Regions from separate parts of the Shewanella sp. CAL98-MNA-CIBAN-0140 genome, predicted to be linked through region 2. Evidence: predicted binding sites of a transcription regulator. Region 2 holds the regulator's gene; each other region holds the start of a gene.
The links. The regulator MetJ, encoded in region 2, represses methionine synthesis genes. The targets are predictions, from matches to a motif close to TAGACGTCTAGACGTCTA.

Region 1: a site for MetJ is predicted at 6,446-6,463, ahead of metF (methylenetetrahydrofolate reductase). Genes of this name have one in related genera too.
Region 3: a site for MetJ is predicted at 4,152-4,169, ahead of metK (methionine adenosyltransferase). Genes of this name have one in related genera too.

The regions. Positions count from the first base shown of each region.
Region 1 covers NZ_JBEOPI010000055.1:314-8,374, reverse strand. Annotated here, with positions in the region: gene AAEY93_RS19320 (hypothetical protein) at 1-208, opposite strand, end outside; gene AAEY93_RS19315 (alanine/glycine:cation symporter family protein) at 329-1,693, opposite strand; gene AAEY93_RS19310 (hypothetical protein) at 2,256-2,429, opposite strand; gene AAEY93_RS19305 (cupin domain-containing protein) at 2,651-3,016, opposite strand; gene AAEY93_RS19300 (cysteine-rich CWC family protein) at 3,036-3,314, opposite strand; gene AAEY93_RS19295 (c-type cytochrome) at 3,567-4,685, opposite strand; gene AAEY93_RS19290 (c-type cytochrome) at 4,696-5,283, opposite strand; gene metF (methylenetetrahydrofolate reductase) at 5,498-6,382, opposite strand; gene AAEY93_RS19280 (VOC family protein) at 6,880-7,365, opposite strand; gene AAEY93_RS19275 (3'-5' exonuclease) at 7,755-8,061, opposite strand, start outside.
Region 2 covers NZ_JBEOPI010000053.1:3,274-11,334, forward strand. Annotated here, with positions in the region: gene metB (cystathionine gamma-synthase) at 1-1,108, opposite strand, end outside; gene metJ (met regulon transcriptional regulator MetJ) at 1,318-1,632, shown strand; gene AAEY93_RS19105 (sulfite exporter TauE/SafE family protein) at 1,708-2,454, shown strand; gene AAEY93_RS19110 (c-type cytochrome) at 2,772-3,101, shown strand; gene AAEY93_RS19115 (DUF3373 domain-containing protein) at 3,252-4,964, shown strand; gene AAEY93_RS19120 (tetrathionate reductase family octaheme c-type cytochrome) at 5,021-6,415, shown strand; gene AAEY93_RS19125 (pseudouridine synthase) at 6,500-7,480, opposite strand; gene AAEY93_RS19130 (LON peptidase substrate-binding domain-containing protein) at 7,595-8,061, opposite strand, start outside.
Region 3 covers NZ_JBEOPI010000038.1:3,714-11,774, forward strand. Annotated here, with positions in the region: gene argR (transcriptional regulator ArgR) at 1-23, opposite strand, end outside; gene AAEY93_RS16755 (META domain-containing protein) at 219-707, opposite strand; gene AAEY93_RS16760 (hypothetical protein) at 830-1,048, shown strand; gene AAEY93_RS16765 (GNAT family N-acetyltransferase) at 1,052-1,618, shown strand; gene AAEY93_RS16770 (hypothetical protein) at 1,852-2,208, shown strand; gene AAEY93_RS16775 (GNAT family N-acetyltransferase) at 2,228-2,836, opposite strand; gene metK (methionine adenosyltransferase) at 2,970-4,121, opposite strand; gene tkt (transketolase) at 4,895-6,889, shown strand; gene epd (erythrose-4-phosphate dehydrogenase) at 7,080-8,061, shown strand, end outside.

The sequences.
Region 1 (8,061 bases), on a different contig from region 2:
TTTCACAATATGAAGTGGTCACATCGCCAAGAAACTGCGCTTTGAACCTGGATATTTCTGTAGAGGTATAGGTATCAACCCCTGCTATCGTAGCGTTGCCTAAAGCAAGTGTACCCGCATTGGTTCGCAGTGACAGGTTAGAGCAACCCGACACTAGCACCGCGATCAACATTGCAGCACTTGATACCGTAAAAACAATCTGCCTCATAAAAATCCTTTTTAAAAAGCATACTCATCAATGTGCTGATGAACATGCTCATAGTCACTATTGTTAAACTAGATTAACGAACTAGATAGCGCAGCTATTTTGCCGAACTATTTTCAACATCTAGGCTTTGGCTTTTAATCCACGTTGCTTAATAAAATACTCACGGGTTAAGCCAAACACGACCGGGCTTAATAACACTAGCGCAATTAAGTTGGGGATCGCCATCATCGCATTCAATGTATCGGCTAGTAGCCAAATAAACTCTAATGAGCTGACGGCGCCTAATGGCACAACTAAGGTCCAAAGAAGACGAAATGGTTTTATCGCTTTATCACCTAAAAGGTACTGAACACACTTTTCGCTGTAAAAACTCCACCCTAGAATAGTGGTAAAAGCAAACACAGCCAATGCGATTGCCACAATGTAATTACCCATGGGCAATGCATGAGAAAAAGCAAGTGAAGTCAATGCCGCGCCGTTTTCACCAGAGGTCCACGCACCAGAGACTATAATTGCCAAACCGGTAATTGAACACACAATAAGCGTGTCAATAAAGGTGCCTAACATCGCCACTAAGCCTTGCTTTACTGGGTTATTGGTTTGTGCAGCGGCATGAGCAATTGGCGCACTACCCAAGCCTGCCTCATTTGAAAACACGCCTCGAGCCACACCAAAACGGATCGCAGCCCACACAGCCGCCCCCGCAAAACCACCTTGAGCCGCGACTGGATTAAACGCACTGTGTATAATTAATAAAAATGCCGCCGGTACTTGATCAGCATTCACAATCAATACCGCTAAACCCGCGGTGATATAAAACACTGTCATCAAGGGCACCAGCTTACCGGCCACTTCAGCAATGCGCTTAATACCGCCCATTAACACCGCACCAACCAGCACCATCAACACCACGCCTGTGACCCAATTAGGTACGCCAAAGTTGCTGCTCATGGCATCGGCAACAGAGTTAGCTTGTACGGTATTACCAATACCAAAACCAGCAATAGATCCAAAAATGGCAAATGCAGTACCTAACCAAGCCCACTTACTGCCTAAGCCATTTTTAATGTAGTACATCGGACCGCCAACGTGGTTACCATTAGCGTCTGTCTCACGAAATTTCACCGCCAGTACCGCTTCCGAAAACTTGGTCGCCATCCCGACAAGCGCTGTACACCACATCCAAAATAATGCCCCTGGACCACCAATAAAAATGGCCGTGGCCACACCGGCAATATTACCGGTTCCGATGGTCGCAGATAAAGACGTCATTAACGCGTTAAACGGGCTAACATCCCCTTTTTCAGTTTCATCAGTGACCTGACGACCCGACCATAATAATTTAAAGCCTCGGTTTAGCTTCAAAATAGGCATAAACTTTAGCCCAATCGACAAAAACAACCCGACGCCTAAAATCATAACCAGCATGGGAACACCCCATACGATACTATTAATCATACTGACAAATTGTGTAACTGCTTCCATGTAAAAACCTCTTATTGAGTAACGACTTATGTCGAAAGTTGTCATTATTATTGTTTTTTAAACGGCTCAATTGCGTTGGAATATAATAACCTTTAGATGACCCCTATATTAGTTAACCATAGCAACTGTGCATGCACAGGTAGTAATCATCGTTAACTTAACAACGCTGTAGCGACATCTGGCTATGATCAACATAAATAGTTTATTGTTCTAGAACGACGTTTAACGTATCCAGACCTTGCTTTACATCAGCACTTATCAAGGTGTCAACGTCGACAAATAAAAACATTACCTTTGTTGAATAAGCACAATGACCACTAAAACCCCAATTAACTTTTGTTTGATTAGTGTTAACGGCTTCGGTGGTCATATAAGCAGGTTTAGTCGCTTCAAAGGGTGAAAAAAACCGTCATTCAAAGTCGATACGTTTACCTTCATCTATGGCGATAATTTGTTGCTCGCCCAAACCTACATTGGGATTTTCACTTGCCTAGGCTGATACAAAAACCACTGTCGCATCCGTACCACGATAGCTTTTCACCATATCGAGATCCTTTTGCGCCTACTTGCTAACGTTATCTTGGTTTTTTAGATAGTTAACATAATCAAAAACCTCAGCAATCGGCCTATCTATGGTAAGAGTGCGGGTGACTAAATAATCTTTTTGAATAAATAGCGCGACAACAAAAGGTATCGCAATAATAGCCGCGGCGATAACGAGCGTTTTTCTCAGCATTAATATCCACTGGTGTACATAAGATATAGGTCAGTCTTTAAGGCTTCGCCAAAAACTAATAATCTCAGTATACCGACTAACAGCAGGCTAACAACAAAAATTAACACCGATTTAACAGTACTATATCATTAAACAAGCCGCTTAAGTTCCTGCAACGAGTAATACTAAAAGTGCGATTGTATTGGCTAAGAAGCGTCTTAAATGATCCGCGCCAGCCACCACTATATCCACTGATCATTTAACCCAGTAAGATCGCTTTTAACCTCGCCCGTATTGACCACACCTTGAGGTTCAATAATCATGATTTTACATTCATCATTCGCCATAGGTTTATGCTCAACACCTTTGGGAACAACCACCATCTCACCTGCCTGAAGCGTAATATCCTTGTCACGAAAAGCAATATGCAAGGTCCCCTCAATCACTATAAATACTTCGTCAGTATCAAGATGTTTATGCCAAACAAACTCACCCGCCACCTTGACTAATTTAAATTGATAATCATTCAATTGTGCAATAACACGTGGCGACCAATGTTGGCTAAACTGGTTAAACTTATCGTTGAAGTTGATGACTTTTGCTTGCATAGCGGCTTCCCCTAATGAGTTATGATTCTGGTTCTGGCGATTGCGATGGCAAGTAAGTTTCGACGGGATCGATATTGAATTGTTGCACCAGCTTAGCCATACATGACTGACAAATACATTGGTTATCCGCTAAAGTAGGCAAAGTGGATGTTGCTTTATACTGCGCAATGACAGATGGCACATGCTGCGCTTGCTTAGCACACCAACAAGCATTGATGTCTAATCCTTGCTCCATCGCACAGCCATTGGTTTGCTGGCATAATGGACAAGTCTGCGCTGTGGGTATTAGTAATGTCATCGCCCTGCCTATGATGGTGAGAATAAATGAGTAGGTAGAGTGACTATAATGACATTTAGCATCATTATGCTCAATAAGCGCTATGGGCATGACATTAGAGTAAATAAATTGAATACCTACAAAAATACCCACCAAGCGTTAACTCAATGGGCATCATTTACAGCGATTCATTGTTTGTAAATCAAAGTTTATATAAATCAAAGCTTATATAAATTAAAGCCTATATAGCTCAAAGCTTACGAACAACTAATATCAAGGTGTAAGACTCTTTTTAAGCGGAAAAACAGGATACGACTCAGTCCCCAAAACAGGCTTACCTGCAACGGATTGACCGTAAAACCCCTGATGCTTATGGTAAGTAGCTTGCGTTTTGCTCACATCGCCGTCAAAACGAGGATCTTGTGGCCGATCAAACGAATTAACATAGGCGGCTACATCCCAAGCTTGCTGAACAGTGAGTTGCACACTTTTACCCAAAGGCATATTTTCATAAATAAAATCAGCAGCGGTATTGACCCTATGCATGCCGGCCCCCCAATTAAAACTTTGAGGGCCCCATAATGGTGGTAATGCTGCAACACCTGCAATTATTTGTCCTTGGCCATCGCCACCATGACATGCTTGGCAATGTGCTTGATATACTGCCACGCCGCGTTCTGGAGAATAAGCTAATTCTGGTTGAGGTGCTTTAGGAAAACCACGCCCAGGTAGCTGGCTTAACGCTGTGATATCTAGATGTTTAGTGATGGAGGCTGGCATAGGAAAATCATCCCGCTTAGCGCCTTTAACCAGCTCAGCATCAGACAATTCAGGCACAGGGCCACTGAGGTTATATTGTTGCATTAATCCACTCATACCGAGCCAGTACGAATAAGCAGATATTGCCACTAATTCGGGCGAACCAGATGCTGGCGCTTTACCATTCATCGAGTAAGTAAAACAGCCTTGAATACGTTCTTGAAAACTGTTTACCTTATCATTTTTCTTACGATAAGCAGGATACGCAAAATAGGCCGCCCATAATGGCGATGAATTAGCTTGTTGCCCTGCATTCATATGACAATTAACACAATTAAGTTGATTGCCAACGTACTTATCGCGCAGTTGCTGAGTATTAACAAACAATTGGTAACCCAGTCGAACTTTGTCACCAAAATCACCTGCAGGAATATCAGTTAATGGCGCAGGTTGTAGATAGATATCAGCCGATTTTTTGTCTACCGATGGCAAGGCAGTTTGACGATCGGGCAATGTGGTTGTGGCCTCAGTAGCTTTTACTGTCAGCTTGGGCGCAGGATCGGTAGACAGCTCATTGGCCTGTAAAGGCACACTAAACAGGACACCAACGGTCATTAGCAATAATAATTTCATAGCCATGTCCTTATTTTAAATTGGCAAAATATTGAGATAAACCATCAATTTCGGCTGCGGTTAATTTCAAGGCAATATTGCCCATCATATTGTCTACATCGCCACTGCGAGTGCCATCTTGCCAGGCTAATAGCTGGGTTTTAAGGTAACTGGCTTGCTGACCGGCTAAGCGAGGGAATTGCCCGCCACCCACTCCCGATGGACCATGACAACTGGTACAAGCCGGAATAGTCCGCGACCAATCACCTTGAAAGGCTATTGCTTCAAAAGGATCGCTAATGGCCACCTTATCACCACGAAATTGCAGCTGGATCTCATCCACTGGCTGGTGACTAAAATAATCTGCTACCACGGCGATATTGTCGCCCTGCACCGTCGCAGCCATGGCTAACATGATCGGATTTTGACGTTTATTTGCGTGGAATAACTTCAGTTGATTGCTAATATATTCAGCCGACAACCCCGCTAAACGAGGGCCGATAATATCGATGCCTTGACCTTGAGCGCCATGGCAGGATGCACACAACTGCGCGACTGCCGGAATAGCTTGTTGTGGGGAAGATGTTTCTGCGGCTTGAGCTTGCATAACATTAACCATCGTTATGCCAGCCAACACACTGAGCACGTAAAAGGATGTTTTCATCATCACACCTCTTTAGTCATTAATTATTGTCATACCACCATAGGCCAAAAAAATTGAAAAAAGAATACGGCAAACGTCTAATATTTAAACAAAAAACCGTTAATATTAAACAAAAAACCCGCTAATGAGACCATTAACGGGGGGTAATTTGAGTAAACGCTACACTCTGTTACTTCGGACGCACACCCAAGGTATGGCAAATAGCATAAGTTAACTCAGCGCGGTTTAGGGTGTAAAAATGAAAATCTTTAACCCCTTCACGAGACAACACTTTCACCATATCAATCGCAACATTAGCCCCGACAAGCTGACGCGTTGCAGCATCGTCATCGAGGCCTTCAAACTGGCGGTGTAACCAATGCGGAATGGCCACGTTAGTCATATCAGCAAAACGCTTGGTCTGCTTAAAGTTAGTCACAGGTAATATCCCCGGGATAATCTCCACATCAATGCCAGCCGTGACGCAGCGATCGCGAAAACGCAAATAAGATTCAACATCGAAGAAAAACTGGGTAATCGCACGGTTGGCGCCAGCATCAATTTTCTTTTTTAAGTGGATTAAATCAGCTTGAGCATTACGCGCATCGGGATGCACTTCTGGATAAGCAGCAACCGAAATATCAAAGTCTGCAACAGAGCGTAATAAGCGCACTAAATCATTAGCAAAACGCGTTGGTTTTGGACTGCCATCAGGTAAGTCCCCCCGCAAGGCAACAATATCTTTAATGCCAGATTTCCAATAATGTTTCGCCAATTCAACTAACTCTTCATCACTGGCATCAACCAAAGTTAAATGCGGCGCGGCAACTAAGTTGGTTTCTTTCTGGATACGCTCAATCACGCTATGAGTTCGGTCGCGGACGCCTGAATTGGCACCATAAGTTACTGACACAAATTTAGGGTTTAACGGTTCTAAGCGACGAATAGAGTTCCACAAGATCTCTTCCATCGCTGGCGTTGAAGGCGGAAAAAACTCAAAAGACACATTAATATCATTTAGCTCAGACAAGCTCTGGTTTAACGATTGGGCATGTTGTGCATGATGAAAAGCCATAATGTGTTCCTTCAACTTCTGTAAAACTTCGGAGTCTATACCAATCAGCAAACTTACATTATTTAGCCGTTTGGACGTCTGTATGTCCATATACTAGTTTAACTGTATTCTAAGTCAAGCTAAAAAACCATCAATGCGGTCAATTTAAGTCTACGCCTAAATTGCAGGCAATACAGATAGCGCTAACTAAGTGGGTTACGCAGACATCGGTGTGTGTCGGCAAGTCTTTATGACACCATGAAGAACTACCATGGGACTAATACCATGGGACTAATACTAAGGGACTAATACTAAGGGGCTAACATCAAGGAAGTTTCGTATGCGATTGATGAGAAGCTAAGCATTACCTTGATCAAGCTTTACCACTTGTTTGATGGGTTAACATGAACTGAGTTTGTAAGTTGACAATGAACCAACGCAGCCGAGAAAATTTATCGTCAGGCATAAAAAAGCCACCCTTTAGGTAGCTTTTAAGCAGTGCGGATAACCTTAAGAAATTACTCGTAATCAGTGGAGTAAGTTTCTTCATAGGTGTGCGAGTAAAGTTCAAACAAGTTGCCAAACGGGTCTTCTAAGTACACCATTTGGGTTAGATTGTTGTCGTCTTCTGGGTGGTAGCGCGTGATATCCATACGTGCTTTACCGCCATATTGCACAGTACGTGCAATTGCACCTTCAAAGTCATCTGTTTGCAAACAAAAGTGGAAGATACCAATACGGGTGAAATCAACTTCATGACGTTCTTGACGATCTTTCATTTCAAACATCTCAACACCAATACCGTCAGTCGTGACTAAGTGTGCAATGTTAAAGCCTTTAAAGCCTTCACCAAAAACGGCCACACACATTCTGCCAATCGCAGTTTCACGTTCTTCTTGAACCTTAGTGTTACCCATTACCACTTTTAGACCCAGCGCTTTAGTGTAAAACTCAACCGCTTTATCCATGTCGCCAACCATCAAACCTACGTGATTCATTTTCATAACTTACTCCTAAAAAACTATTTATTAATTCGTCATTTGTTTCGATGGAGTAATCTTACGGCGAACGAGGCATAAATAAAAATTATCAAATATTATTAAATTAATAATTTTAACTTATGATTTTAATTTATGATTTTTTGGTTAGTTGAAAAAATAGAAGTTAATCAAGCAATGGCTCAGCCTGAGACAATTAGACAAGTCCAGCACAGCAATAAAGCTTGAGATCAATCAGGTAGAAATGCAGTAACGGGTTTTATAAATGGCTGGTAAGTGCAGAGGCAGTGCAGGGAGTTTGATGAACCTAACTAATTGTCAGCAGGCATATTTACTTGGTCAAATAAGCTAATGTTGTCTCTTGATTGGTGAGAGGCTCATATGCTTTAGGGAGATTAATGGCTCTGTCTTTCTATTTCTAGTTCAATTTCTAGTTCTATTAATAGTGCTGTATGTGCATCATTTGCTGCGTATCTTTTCTGATGATCGTGTAGAGGAAATATTGACCAATTTGATTGTTGTGCACTCTTCGATAGCCGTTGATTAAAAAACATTGCAACTGCAACTCTAGCGCCAACGCGTTGTTTCACATGCGCAAAACGCATCACTTTTGAAGATAGTTCTTCTGTATTTACTAATTTAATTCCAAATTTTCTAAAAAGAATTTTTTTATCTTCTTTCAATCCAAAACCTACCTTCCTT
Region 2 (8,061 bases):
CAGCATCTTCAATGCCAACCGATAATCTCAATAAAGTCTCTTTAATACCAGCCTCTTTCCTTGCTTGTGGGTCCATAGCTCTGTGGGTCATCGTGGCCGGAACAGCGACTAAGCTTTCCACTCCGCCTAAACTTTCCGCAATACTAAACAGGGATAATGCCTGTAAAAATGCCTCCACTTCAGCTTCACCACCGAACAACTCAAAGCTTAACATCGCGCCAAAGCCTTGTTGTTGTTTTGCCGCAATGTCGTGACCAGGATGGTCTTTTAATCCCGGATAATACACCTTGGACACCACAGCACTGGCACTCAATAACGCAACAATTTTTTGCGCATTACGCTGATGCTCACGAATTCGCACCGCTAAAGTGCGCAAGCCACGCAAGGTTAAGTAACTGTCAAAAGCAGATCCCGTTAACCCTAACGTATTTGACCACCAATGCAATAATTCACCCACTTCAGCATCTTTAGCCACCACAGCGCCACCCACCACATCACTGTGACCATTAATGTATTTAGTGGTTGAGTGAATAACGATGTCAGCACCCAATAACAAGGGTTGTTGTAATATTGGCGATAAAAAGGTGTTATCTACCGCCACTAACGCACCGACGTCATGGCAGGCTCGGCTAATAGCACTAATATCGACCACCCGCAGCAGTGGATTCGATGGCGTTTCTAACCAGACCATTTTCGGTTTTTGGGCAATGGCTTGGTTCAATGCTTGTGCATCAGTTTGATCAACAACCAACAACTTAAATTGACCTTTTTTAGCCAAATGCGTAAATAGGCGATAACTACCACCATAACAATCATGCGGCACCACTAATAAATCATCTGGACCAAGTAAGCTAGTCACTAAGGTAATGGCGGCCATGCCAGTACAGGTCACTACACCTGTAGCGCCTTGCTCAAGTTTGGCCAGCGCTTCACCTAAAATACAGCGGGTCGGATTACCCGATCGGCTGTAATCAAACTCGCGCGGATTGTTGTGACCATCGAAGGAATAATTGGTTGATAAATAAATTGGGGGCACTATGGCGCCATGCTGTGTGTCTGTTTCAATACCCTGGCGAACGGCCAATGTGGCGCTTTGATGCTTAGTCATAATTGACTCCTAAAAATGTCACAAACACACAAAGAGATGTCTAGACGTCTAAATCTACCGAAGAGATCTTCATCCGTCAACAAAAATAGACGCTTAGACGTCTAAACATCAAGAAATCTATTTGCATCGAGATTAAATATTCGCAATAATTTGACTAGAGAGTGTAACGGTTTAAAATCTGCACCGTATTTATCGTTAAGGGTAAGTTAATGACTGAATGGAATGGCGAATATATCAGCCCATATGCCGAACACGGCAAAAAAAGTGAACAAGTAAAAAAGATAACAGTTTCTATACCTCTAAAAGTACTAAAAATACTGACAGATGAGCGTACCAGACGCCAGATAAACAATCTGCGTCATGCAACCAACAGTGAACTGCTGTGCGAAGCATTTTTGCATGCGTACACAGGTCAACCTTTGCCTTATGATATTGATTTATCAAAAGATCAACCTGACAGCATTCCAAGTGAAGCGAAAAAATTAATGGATGATATGGGGATCGAGTGGGAAGAGCTCGAATAATTCACTGGTTAGTGATTACCTCACAAACTGTTAAACTGCCCTTTTAAGAAGCAGTGATGTTGTTAACGAGAATTTATGATGCCATTTATCGATCCAACAACCTTGATACTGGCATCAGTTATCGTGTTTTTTGGCGCACTAACCCAAAGCTTAATTGGTTTTGGGTTAGCCGTTGTTGCCAGCCCGCTGCTGTACATTGTTAATCCTCAATTAGTCCCAGTGCCCATTATTGCCATGGGTTTTGCTATCTCTGCCATGACACTTTTTCGAGAGCGCGGACACTTACAGTTTAATGGTCTGCAATATGCGCTATTAGGCCGTATTCCTGGGGGATTCTTAGGTGCTGGATTATTATTGTTTGCGCCCCAACCCATATTAGGCTTAATTATTGCGGCTATTGTGTTTATTGCCGTGATCCTGAGTACCTATCGCGTTACCGCACCAATAAATCGCAGCAGTTTATTTATCGCCGGGGTATTTTCGGGCATATTTGCTAATATCGCTGCCATTGGAGGTCCACCAATGGCTATATTGCTTGCAGGCAAAGATGCCAGTCAATTTCGAGCCGCATTATCAGCCTTCTTTGTCTTTAGCTCATTAATTGCGCTAGCTATTCTAGCTGTTGTTGGCTTAGTTGAGCTCAAGCACTTATGGTTATCACTGTTGTTATTGCCTTCAGTGATTGCGGGCTACCTTGTCGCTGGCCGATTAATTGGCCGCATCGATAAAGAAAAAACCCGTATGGCGACATTAATATTATGTAGCATTAGCGCAACAATATTGGTCATCATGTCGGTCAACACATTAATCTCTGCTAATTAATCTCTGCCTATTAACAGCCCCTTTTTTTTATCGCATACGATTCAGACATAAACAACAACACATTCTTATATGTGGCCGAACATCTATCACTACCTAGTACCATGTTACCTAACAAAATTTTATCCTCTGCACAATAGATCTGCATCACAGTTGTTCATTAGATTTCTTTCAATTAACTTTTTTTCAATTAGATTTTTCTCATGAATATGATCTACTTCAAATTAACAATACCTATTTTTAGGTAACATTCTTTACAGCAAAGAAATGATCACATGTTGCTAATGCTTCAACCATAAAAAAGCTCTATAGAGGATAAAATGATGAACACATACGTTAAAGTTGGTATCGCAATCGCCATTGCATTATCACTCGGTAGCCAAGTAATGGCAGCCGATGGTGGTAACCCTAAAAAAGGCAAACACCTGTACAAAAAAGAATGTAAAGCGTGCCACAGTGTCAATAGTGAAGGCGTAGAACTCACTCCAATGACAAAAACCATGAGCCAGTGGGATCGATTTTTTACCCGTGATATGCACAAAGCTAAACCCGCCATTTTTGAAGCCTTATCAGAAAAAGACCTGAAAGACATTCAACAGTTTTTGTATGATCACGCAGCTGATTCAGACCAACCAGCAACCTGCGGTTAAATCATCAATGCTGAGCACCTTTTCGTCCTAAGCGAAAATATCAGCCAATAAACAAACCGAAAAAAATAGTGGGGCTTAGCCTCAGGGAAACTTACACCAAAAAATTGCCAAATTGAACTGACCATTTGGCAATTAACGGGGAGAAATACCATGAGAACTCTCATCTCAATATTAGTTGCCAACGCTCTTTTTATGAGTAGTGCAAGTCTAGCGGCAGACACTGATTCACAAAAAATTGCCGACCTGAAACAACAGCTTGCTAGCGTTACCGATGATCTTGACTACTTAAGCTCGCGGGTTGACAAAACCGAGCGTCATACTGCCTTAGATAGAGTCGCAATCACAGGTGATTTTAGAACCAAAGCACATTCATTACATTATCAAAATGTCACTTGGAACCCAGCCATGAATGTCAATTTTTCTGACTTTGGCGCTAAAGCCATGTCAGGAGTATTTGGCGATCCTAATAGTGCCACTTCACCATTAGGCCAAATGATGATGGCTAACCCTGATTTAGCCAGCGCGTTTCAAAGCGGTGCGCTAAATGGCGTTATGCCAATGCTGTTAGGTCAAAAAACTCAACAAGATATTGATAACGATATATTTTATACCACGCGGTTGCGCCTAAACATTAATGCCAAAGTATGGGATAACGTCAGCTTTGCCGGACGCTTGACCATGTTTAAGAGCTGGGGAGACTCTAGCGGGGTTAAAGTGTTTGACTCGTGGAACTCATTCACCATGGACGGCACCAGTAGCGGCAGCACCAGTGGTGATGAATTAAAAGTAGAACGCGCCTATTTTAACTGGAAAGACATTAACGGTAGCGGCACGTACCTTTCTATCGGACGTCGCCCCTCAACGTACGGCCCACCAAGTCATTATCGTGAAAATGAACTCAGAGGCGGCACGCCATCAGGTCACTTAGTCAATTTCAACTTCGATGGCCTAACCTTAGGTTACAATCTGGGTGATATCACCGGCATTGAAGGCCAAACCGTGCGTTTTTGCTATGGTCAAGGCTTTGAGTCGCAATACGGCAATGGCGAATTGTTTGGTGACATCATCACCAAAGACACTCACCTCGGTGGTTTTAATATCGACGTTATCAACGACGGTAACCACTTCTTGCAGTTCACTTTATTCGGCGCTAAAGATGTCAATGATGGCTTCACAGGCACCATGGCATTCCCAACTCAACTCGCGGGTATCTTTGCCCCAACCATGTATCAAGACATGCAAAAGTTTGACAACTTTAACTTCGTCACCCGAGTACAGCCTAGTGGTGTAATTGGAGATATATATTTAGGTGGATTAGGTTATGCCTATGAATCCGATGACGACATGAAAGTGTTTGCTTCACTCGGTTGGACTCGTGCAGAACCTAACGGTAATGCAGGTTTGTTCGGTGGCATGTTAAGCGATGCAGTATTTGAAGCAGAACTTAACAGCACGGGTACAGAAATTATTATGGTACCAAAAGAAACGGTTGATAGTGACACCAAAGATGGCTATGGCATTTATGTGGGTATGCAAATACCTGCACCATACGGTAAATTCGGCTTGGAGTATAACTACGGTTCTAAATACTGGAGTCCCTTCACCCAAGCTCAAGATGACCCTATTGGCAGTAAGTTAGCCACCCGTGGTCATGTTGCCGAAGCCTATTATATCTTTGATATTAATCCAAAAATGTTTATCAAGTTAGCCGGTTTGTATTACGACTATGAATATACCGGAAGTGGCTCACCAGTAGGTTCACCTCTGAAAGTTGACGATGTGATTGCCGGTAACGCTTACTCCATGCTGCCAGTGGTCGACACCGCCTATGACGTTAATGCTTCACTAACGATTAACTTCTAACTTAAATCTCTAACTTGGCCCCCCTGAGCACAAGCTCAGGGGTAAGGATAAACATCATGAAACTATTATCAGCACTGGCTGTATTACTGTTATTAAGCAGTAGCGCGCAGGCTGCATTTGACCATAAAGAGGCGCTGAAAGGGCCTTTTGCCAATGGCCCTGAAGTGACGACACAATGCTTAACATGCCATAAAGAACATGCTGAAGAGTTTATGAAGTCTTCACATTGGACTTGGGAATTGGAACAAGAATTACCTGGTCGCACCGTTAAGAGAGGAAAGAAAAACAGCATCAACAATTTTTGTGTGTCGATAGCGGGTAATGAACCGCGCTGCACCAGTTGTCATGCGGGTTATGGTTGGAAAGATTCTACATTCGACTTTAAAGACATGAGCAAAGTGGACTGCTTAGTCTGTCACGACACGACTGGTACTTACATAAAAGACCCTGTTGGTGCCGGCGAGGCCTTAGCAAGAGTCAATTTAGCCCGCGTAGCACAAAATGTGGGTGCACCAGTGCGCGATAATTGCGGCAGTTGCCACTTTTACGGCGGCGGCGGTGATGGTGTTAAACATGGCGATTTAGACTCCTCCATGTCTTACCCAGACAAAGCCACCGATGTGCACATGGACACCGATGGTAACGATTTCCAATGCCAAACTTGTCATGTCACCGAAAATCATCAAATTACCGGTAATGCGATGGGAGTATCGCCAGGTGGTGAAAATCATATTGGTTGTGAAAACTGCCATGATGCAGCTCCACATCAAAATAAAAGACTGAACACTCATACAGCAGCCGTGGCGTGTCAGACATGTCATATTCCATCATTTGCTAAAAATCTAACCACCAAAATGCGTTGGGATTGGTCAACCGCAGGTCAAGATATTCCTGTAACGACAGATCAATACGGCAAGCACACCTATATGAAAAAGAAAGGTAGCTTTATTTGGCAAAAAGACGTGAAACCACAATATGCTTGGTTTAATGGCTACGCCGATGCTTACATGCCTGGCGACAAAATGGACCCAGCTAAAGTGCTTAAATTAGCTTATCCATTAGGTGATATTAACGATCCTAAAGCCAAAATCTACCCATTTAAAGTGCATACAGGCAAACAAATTTATGACACTGAACTCAACATCTTACTGACGCCTAAAATTTACGGTGAAGGTGGCTACTGGAGTGAATTTGATTGGGACTTAGCCGCAAAACTGGGAATGGAAGCTAACCCAACCATGATAGAGAAAGGACTCAAGTACAGTGGTAATCATGGTTTTGTTGAAACCGTAATGTGGTGGCGTGTCAACCACATGGTGTCACCAAAAGACAAGGCATTACAATGTAATGACTGTCATAACAAAGGCGAGCGTTTAGACTGGAAAGCCCTTGGTTATGATGGCGACCCAATGAAAAACCGCAAAGGTATTAAACACACTAAAGCAGACTAGAACAGACTAGAAATGCGATAAGCTGAAACAAAAAAACCGCCATCGACTTTTACGATGGCGGTTTTTTATTAGCTAAAAAGTCAGCTAAAAATCCAATCCTTGGCACTCAAAGTCTTGTTCAATACCACTAATAGGATCGGTGAACCGTAACCGTTTCGCTAATAGTTGCAACGGCTTGCCAAAATTATCAGGCCCTTTAGGCTGTAATATCGGATAAAAGCGGTCGTTTAAAATCGGCATACCTAAACTCTGCATATGCACTCGTAATTGGTGAGTTTTACCTGTGATTGGGCTTAATGTAAACAAGCCTAAATCACCCATTACCGCCACTAAACTGATTTCAGAATGGCTGTTAGCCTCACCTTCAACCACCTGCATGGTAAAGCTGGGGGTAGCCGCAACGATACGATTTTTAACGGTCCAATGCATGGGCAAGGTGCAAGTATTATCGGCTAACTGTGCTAATAGCTGTGGAGTTAACTTGGCGATGGCCTGATAATCTTTGGTAATCTTGTTATCTAAAAACAACTGGTGATATGCATGCCGCGTTTGCGGATCCAGCGTCATTAACATCACCCCTGCCGTATCTTTATCTAGCCGGTGGGCGGGTGCTACAGTGTCAATTTGCGTGGCGATACGTAATCGATGCACCAAGCATTCGTTAACGTAATTACCGCCTGGGGTCACAGGTAAAAAATGCGGTTTATAGACAATAATAGTGTTGCTGTCTTGATACAGCACTTGCTCAACAAACGGCACTTTAGTTTCAGCCACCACTTCCCGATAGTAATACACTCTTTGGGTCGCTTGATAGGCAGTATTAATACCAATTAACCCGCCATGCTGCCAATGTACTTTGCCTGCTTCGATCCTTTGTTGCCACACACTGGGATCAATTTGTTTAAAATGATCGATCAAAAAATCAATCACAGTGTGGTATTGCTTGCCTGCTAACTCATTAGTACGTGGCAACACAATATAGGATGGCTGAGCAGCAATGGCAGCGCTTGATGTTTGGCAAGAAGACAGAACGTGACCCGCGATATAATTTGATGAATTAGGCATAAATAACTTGGCTATATAAAGATAACGATAAAAGACAAAATGTTAGTGTTATCTTATCAGGCCGAATCTAGATTGTATCTTAATTATCGCTAGGAAAATAACACAATATAAGCGTTATACATCCACATGCGACTTGAGTAATTGCAGCACAAAATCCATGGTCTTATGGCAATTAGGTTGTTCAACTAAAATCAACTTATCCCGGTTATACATAGGTAAAACTTCTAACCAACGTTGACTAACCCAAGTGGCATCTTCTAAATGTACTTGTGAGTACAACTCAAGCAAATCCGGATTCACTTGATAAAATTGTTCAAGTGCGGCGCTGATAATTTCAAACTCACCCGCGATGGGCTCATCGCACCAATTAGCGCAAGGTAGCGCACGAGCAATCCAGCAACCATCACGTTTTTTGGCGGCGGATAAGATTTTAAGACGTTGTGAACCTTCAATAACAATGCTTAACGAACTATCCTCCAACTGATTGAAGTCAATAATATTGCATTGGGTTGCCGCAATATAACAAGGCAGTTCGCTATTCACTTTCAATGGCGCAAATGCTAGGTCATAGTGGCCTTTTA
Region 3 (8,061 bases), on a different contig from region 2:
TCCTGATTTCTTGTCGCTGGCATAGTGATAATTCATCTTATAGTTGTTATTCAAAAAACTAGCATATTTTGAATATATTGGCTTGTTAAGTCAAGAAAGAATCAGATTTATTGAATAAAAATTCATTTTACAGTGGAACTTTAAGCTGACACTTGGGTGAGTAATAAGTCTACCGACTTAAGTGAATAATTCACAGTATTGAGGTTATAAACTATAAATTAATAGGGTGCAGTATTTAAAGAGGCTTTATCGGACGACTCGTTATATAACGATTCTTTGTATAACGATCGTGGCGATGATTGTTTTGTTAGTACCAATAGCGTATCACCCTTTTCAGACAGCAGATTGAGTTTGCCTTTTGAGAAATCAATCTGTTGTACCTGTGCAATAGCGTGCATCAAATCCGCTTCTTGGGCCATTAAACTATCTACACAAGCTTTCATAGTTGAACCCGACGGTGCCATTTGGAGTCGATTTCCTTGTTGATCGTAATGACCAAAAAATTGATTACAGCTGTTATTGCCGCTTAACTCACCATTTTGGGCAAAAACTAATTTTGCTGGGCTATTATTAATGGTAGGAGTATCAAGGACGACTTCTACATGCCAAGTACCAATTAATTGTTCATTTGAGACAATTTGAGTGTGGTTTTGACAAGCACTAAGGCCTAAAAATATAACGGTGGCGCCAAGAATATGCTTTATCATGCGAAGAGAGTTCCAAATACGAAAAAATTGCCGTTATTCTACTACTTGAAGGTGAGTAAGAGCGTAAATAATTGTAATTTTTCGGATTAATGAACATTATTTAACGTATTAAAGAGTCTAAAATGATCAAATTACTCAAAGTGTTGCATATCGTTGGTTTAATCATGTTGCTGGTGGGCGTAGGATTATATTGGCAAAGTGATATAGGCCAGCAAGTCAGTGGTATATTAGTCATTGCCTTACTTATTGGTGTGGGGACATTAATTATGTCTCCGCTGCCTGTTGCGCTAGTGATAGAATGGTCTAAGAAACAATCTCCCAATTTAGGGTCAAAGGAATAATCATTGTCATTTATTATCCGTAAGGCGTTATTAACCGATGTTGCTGCTATTGTGCAGTTAGAACGTGCTCATGTAGATGATGAGTTGCTAGGTTCAAATAACCAACTTCATGCTCATTCACTCAGCAAAGGCGAGGTGATACAGCTTATCAATCAGCATTGGTTTATCGTGGCAGAAGAGCAAGAGCAAATCATTGGTTATGTGATGGCAGCCAAATGGTCCTTTCTTTCCGCGCAACCATTGTATCGCCATATTATTCAAAAAATTAAGTTTACCGATTTAGAGGGACAAACTTTATCGACCACTAATTCATGCCAATATGGGCCGGTTTGGATCCAAGAATCAAAACGTGGCAAAGGAGTATTTTCGGCGTTAGTCACTGAATTAAAAAAACAAGTAAGCAATACCTTTCCATTTATGATTACGTATGTCGCCGCAGACAATGCGCGTTCATTAGCCGCACATCAACAAAAAGCGGCGATGACAGAGATTGATCAATTTAGTTTTGAACAACGTGATTATTGTTTACTGGCCACTGCCACTGCCACTGCCACGGTAAATGGTATCTGATCAATTGTGTCGTTAAGGTGGTTATTTAACGTCAAGGCGGTATAAGGGATATATCGATAAAAACCGATTTATTTCAAGTCTGCAATATCAAACTGGCCATTGGCTTTGCTAACAAGGGACATTGACGTGTTAGTTGTGGCCCTATTGTCAGTCAATGCAACACCGATAGCAGGACAAAGAGTTGTTTGATTATCGTTTGCTATCCCGAGCTGAGGTTATTTATTAGGAATATTATGAGTACTGACTTTGAAACCCTTTTTTTACCTTACCTTGGCTTAAGGTTATCGGCGTTTGACAATATGAAGCTGATTGCTGCGGTATTGACTGACGCGAGTGAGACGTTTGAGTGTGTTGCAGCTGATTTACAAGATGAAGATGATCCACAGTTGCAGCCGTCGGGATATTTTGTGTGCTGGCAACAAACGTGGTTATTTTGTGGGGTAACCAATGATTACCATGCAGCGATTACATTGTTTACCCAAGTCGAGCGGATTAATAAGGCGTCAATTTGTGTCAAAGTGGTGCCAGTAATGACCATGCCGCAAGTATCGTTTATGTGTGTTGAAACGGCTCATTTTGATCATTGTTAATGAGCCTATCACCCCGTATTTATGGCGCTGTCACTTCAGCGTCATGGAGTTGCATTATCACTAATGGCCGTTGCTCACTGTGATATCGATGATATAACTGCATTATCTCTGCCGGTAACCTAGCAAACGCACTCGGGTCTATCACCATAAAGTGCTGCCGTTGATATAAGCCAATTAACCAGGGGTGGGCAAATAAGAAGCAATGTCTACTCGTTAATTTGGGCGCGATAAATTGCAATAACTGACTTGAAAGTTGTTGGCCACGATAGTGAGGATGGACTAATAATCCACTTATCAATTGATATTGGCCTATCGGTTTAATTCTTATTGCGGCAACGATTGTTTGCTGATTTAAGTCTGTGCTATCTGTGCCAGAAGAGTGTAGGTGATGAATCACTGCAACCGCTTCTTTTTGGGCTAATCGAGCATAAGGCATATGCTGACGATAAAATAATTTGAGTGCAGACCACGCTTTTATAGCAGAAAGTTTACTGGCACAGTGCTTGATAGCCGTGAGTTCAATCGCAGTCGGATTAGTTGCTCTTGGGTTAACCGCAATGGATTTAGTCGCAACAGATGGCTGGTGGTTTGCCGTTATCTTTGTGTCTAGCCAAGTGGGGTGATACATAACGTGAGCCATTTGTGAGATCAAATAATAGTCTAATAAATCAGATAAAATAAAACCGCCAATGGCGGTTTTATTTTTGATATCGTTTTGCTTAGCCTAAAGTCGCTAGGCTAAGACGATATGCGTTTCTTCATTATAGCCCAGCATCAGCCCGAAGGATTTCAGCTTTATCTGTCGCTTCCCAAGGGAATATATCGCGACCGAAATGACCATAAGCAGCGGTTTGTTGGTAGATTGGACGTGCCAAATCTAGCATTGCCGTTAAGCCATATGGACGTAACTCAAAGTGTTGACGAATCAATTTGATTAACACTTCTTCAGACACTTTACCGGTACCGAATGTTTCAATACTGATAGATGTTGGCTCTGCCACACCAATGGCGTAAGACACTTGAAGTTCACAGCGATCAGCAAGGCCAGCCGCAACAATGTTTTTAGCCACATAACGTGCAGCGTAAGCGGCACTTCGATCTACTTTAGATGGGTCTTTACCAGAGAATGCTCCGCCGCCATGACGGGCCATTCCGCCGTAAGTATCTACGATAATCTTACGTCCGGTTAAACCACAATCACCAACAGGTCCACCAATTACAAAGCGACCGGTAGGATTAATAAAGTATTTAGTGTCTTTATTTAACCATTGTGCCGGTAATACAGGCTTGATGATGGTTTCCATTACCGCTTCAATCAAATCAGCTTGTTTCACGTCTTCACGATGTTGCGTTGACAATACAATCGCATCGATACCGATGATTTTGCCATCGTCATAGGCAAACGTTACTTGGCTTTTCGCATCTGGGCGTAACCAAGGTAGGGTGCCATCTTTACGCACTTCAGACTGACGCTTAACTAATTTGTGCGCGTAAGTGATAGGTGCAGGCATCAATACATCGGTTTCATTGCTGGCATAGCCAAACATTAAGCCCTGGTCACCCGCGCCTTGTTCAGCCGGATCTGAGCGATCAACACCTTGATTAATGTCTGGTGACTGTTTGCCAATGGCGTTCAGTACAGCACATGAATCTGCATCAAAACCCATATCCGAATTGGTGTAACCGATTTCGCGCACGGTTTTACGGGTAATTTCTTCAATATCTACCCAAGCAGAAGTGGTGACTTCGCCGCCCACTAATACCATACCGGTTTTAACATATGTTTCGCACGCAACACGAGCTTTTGGATCTTGCTCAAGTATTGCGTCTAATACCGCATCAGAAATCTGATCGGCGATTTTATCTGGATGACCTTCTGAGACAGACTCAGAGGTAAACAAGTGCTTTGCCATAATAGGAAAATCTCGTTGGTTGCATTTGAATATACGTCTAGACGTCTATTTTAGTCGAAATCGAATCTGATAACACCCCCCCTATACGAATTTAACTTTATAATTGTGCAGTGATGCATGAATATTTTATATTCAAAATAACTATTTTTAGCTTCGTTGCTAATTAACTAATTGATTATAAATAATTTTAGATGTTTTTATGGTTTTTTATAATCACTTTAGTGCCAAAAATTGAACAATATCAGGGTTGATTATTAGGCTTTAAATGGCGATATAAGGTTATGTTTGACTGATATGGCGCTGTTTTCAAGCTTGACTGTCAATAAATAATGACTTAGCTCATCAATGCCCTTCATTGGTATTTGAGCATATGGCTAGGTACTAGGTCGCTTCGCTGCTTGATGCTATAAAATCTTAGCAGCGAAGCGGTCCCTATTCCTGAGATGACAAGCGGTGACGAGCGATATCAAGAGATGATAAGCCACGAGCCTAGGTGCTAGACCGCTCTATCCGTGAGCGCAGCGTTCGCTTGTTATCTCTTGTTATCGTTTCTGAAGCTGTCCCTAGTAGGACAGAGTCCGCTCCTAGCAGCCGCAGGCGCTCTATTCCTAGACCCTTGAACTGGGTCAATTCTGGACATGCACAATCCTGTCTTTCGAGGTCGTTTGGGTATAAATATGCAATGTGAGAAATTTTAATTTGCGTCACATCGCCTAGTAGGGGAAAATATGACTTCACAATTGTCAGCTACTCACAAACAAGCAGGAGAGAGCATGTCATCTCGTAAAGTACTCGCTAACGCCATTCGCGCCCTAAGTATGGATGCGGTTCAAAAAGCCAATTCTGGTCATCCAGGTGCCCCTATGGGTATGGCTGATATTGCCGAAGTGCTATGGAATGATTTTCTAAAGCACAATCCAACTAATCCTAACTGGGTCGATCGCGATCGTTTTGTACTATCAAACGGTCATGGCTCTATGCTTATATACTCTTTACTGCATTTATCGGGTTATGAATTGCCAATTGAAGAGCTAAAACAATTCCGTCAATTACATTCAAAAACCCCTGGTCATCCAGAATATGGTTACACCCCTGGCATTGAAACCACAACCGGTCCTTTAGGCGCGGGGCTCAGTAATGCTGTTGGTATGGCAATTGCTGAAAAAACCTTAGCGGCTCAGTTTAATCGCCCAGGCCACGAGATTGTTGATCACTTTACCTACTGTTTCTTAGGCGATGGTTGTTTAATGGAAGGTATTTCTCACGAAGCCAGTTCATTAGCGGGCACATTGGGTCTTGGTAAGTTAGTGGCATTTTGGGATGACAACGGTATTTCTATCGATGGTCATGTTGAAGGTTGGTTTACCGACGATACGCCTAAGCGTTTTGAAGCCTATGGCTGGCATGTTATTGCGGGTGTAGATGGTCATGATCCAGACGCTATCCGTGCTGCAATTGAACAAGCCAAATCAGTCACTGACAAGCCATCGATGATTTGCTGTAAAACCATTATTGGTTTCGGTTCGCCTAACAAATCGGGTAGCCATGATTGCCATGGTGCACCATTAGGTGATGCTGAAATCGCCGCGGCTCGTGAGTTCTTAAACTGGCCACATGCTCCTTTTGAAATCCCATCTGATGTTTATGCTGGTTGGGATGCTAAGCAAAAAGGTGTGGCCAATGAATCATTATGGAATGAAAAATTTGGCGCTTATCAAGCTGCATTTCCAGAACTCGCTGCAGAATATGATCGCCGGGTATTAAAAGGTGATTTACCTGCAGATTTCGAATCTAAAGCACAAGCTTTTATCCAACAAAGCCAAGATAAAGCTGAAGGTATTGCCAGCCGTAAAGCATCGCAAAATGCCATAGGTTTCTTCGGTGCCATGTTGCCAGAATTACTCGGTGGTAGCGCAGACTTAGCCGGTTCTAATTTAACGCTTTGGTCTGGTTCAAAAGGTATTCAAGACGATCCTGCCGGTAACTACATCTATTACGGTGTACGTGAATTTGGCATGAGCGGTATTATGAACGGCGCATCATTGCATGGTGGTTTTATTAACTATGGTGCAACCTTCATGATGTTTATGGAATATGCGCGTAACGCAGTACGTATGTCTGCATTAATGGGTATTCAAAATATTTTCGTGTATACCCATGACTCAATTGGTCAAGGTGAAGATGGTCCAACCCATCAGCCTGTTGAGCAATTAGCTAACTTGCGCTTAACGCCAAATATGGCCGTATGGCGTCCATGTGATGCAGCTGAAACGGCTGTTTCATGGAAAGTGGCGATTGAACGTCGCAATGCACCAACAGCGCTAGTCTTTAGCCGTCAGGGTCTTAAAGCACAAGCGCGTAGCACTGAGCAATTAGCTAACGTGACTAAAGGTGGTTATGTACTGTCTGATTGTCAAGGCACTGCAGAGGTGATTTTGATTGCCACCGGCAGTGAAGTGCAATTGGCGATGGATTCTGCCGTCGAGTTAACCAAGTTAGGTCAAAAAGTGCGTGTGGTTTCTATGCCTTCTACGACTGAGTTTGATAAGCAAGATGCTGCCTACAAAGAATCTGTCTTGCCAAAAGGTGTCACTAAACGTGTTGCCATTGAAGCTGCACATACAGATTTCTGGTACAAGTATATTGGTTTTGATGGTGGCGTAGTGGGTATGACGACCTTCGGTGAGTCAGCCCCTGGTGGTGATTTACTTAAGCATTTCGGCTTCACTGTTGATAATGTAGTAAAAACTGTCCAATCTTTAGGATAATCATCTGAGATTAAACACTTATCTATTAGGTGGTTAATCTGTATAATAACGGCCTGCAATACTATTGCAGGCCGTTATTTTTATGTCTTTAATTCACACTAAATAACATTTACTAAGTCACTTATGTGTCAGTGTTTCTACAATAGTTGATGACACCATAGGTACCTCGGTGAATGATACTGGACCCTAAATGATTCGAGTTGCAATTAATGGTTATGGCCGGATTGGCCGCTCAATACTTCGTGCACTGTACGAATCTGGTAAACGTCAACAAATTCAAATTGTGGCGATTAATGAGCTGGCAAAGCCAGAAGCTATTTGTCATTTAACCCAATACGACACTACTCATGGTCGTTTCAAGCATAACGTTAAGCTAAAGGGTGATCAGTTGCTTATTGGTGATGACAGTATTTTGTTACTCAATCAAGCTGATGCTAACTTATTGCCTTGGGCTGAGCTTGATATTGATATCGTTTATGAAGCCACCGGCAGCTTAATTGATCGTCAAGCTTGCGAAGCACACATTCATGCTGGCGCTAAGCAAGTGCTGATTAGCCATCCTTCTTCTGCAGATGTTGATGCAACCATTGTGTATGGTGTTAATCATGATTTATTGCGTGCAGACCATACGGTTATTTCTAATGCGTCTTGCACTACCAATTGTATTGTCCCGGTTATCGATGTATTGGATAAGCATTTTGAAATTAAAAGTGGGGCTATTACGACTATTCACTCGGCGATGAATGATCAGCAGGTCATTGACGCTTATCATGATGATTTACGTCGAACGCGCGCCGCAGGCCAGTCCATTATTCCTGTTGATACTAAATTAGCTCGAGGCATCGAACGTATTTTGCCGCACATGAAAGATAAGTTTGAAGCTATTTCTGTGCGTGTGCCCACCATTAATGTGACCGCGATCGATTTATCCGTCACCCTTGAGAAAAAAGTCAATATTGAACAGATCAACAGTGTGTTAGAACTTGCCTCAAACGGAAGTTTTAATGGTATTTTAGGCTATACTGACGAGCCTCTGGTATCGTGTGACTTTAACCATGATCCACGTTCAAGTATTGTCGATGGTACCCAAACCCGTGTTAGCGCTGGCCACTTGGTCAAATTATTATTATGGTGCGATAACGAATGGGGTTATGCCAACCGCATGCTTGATA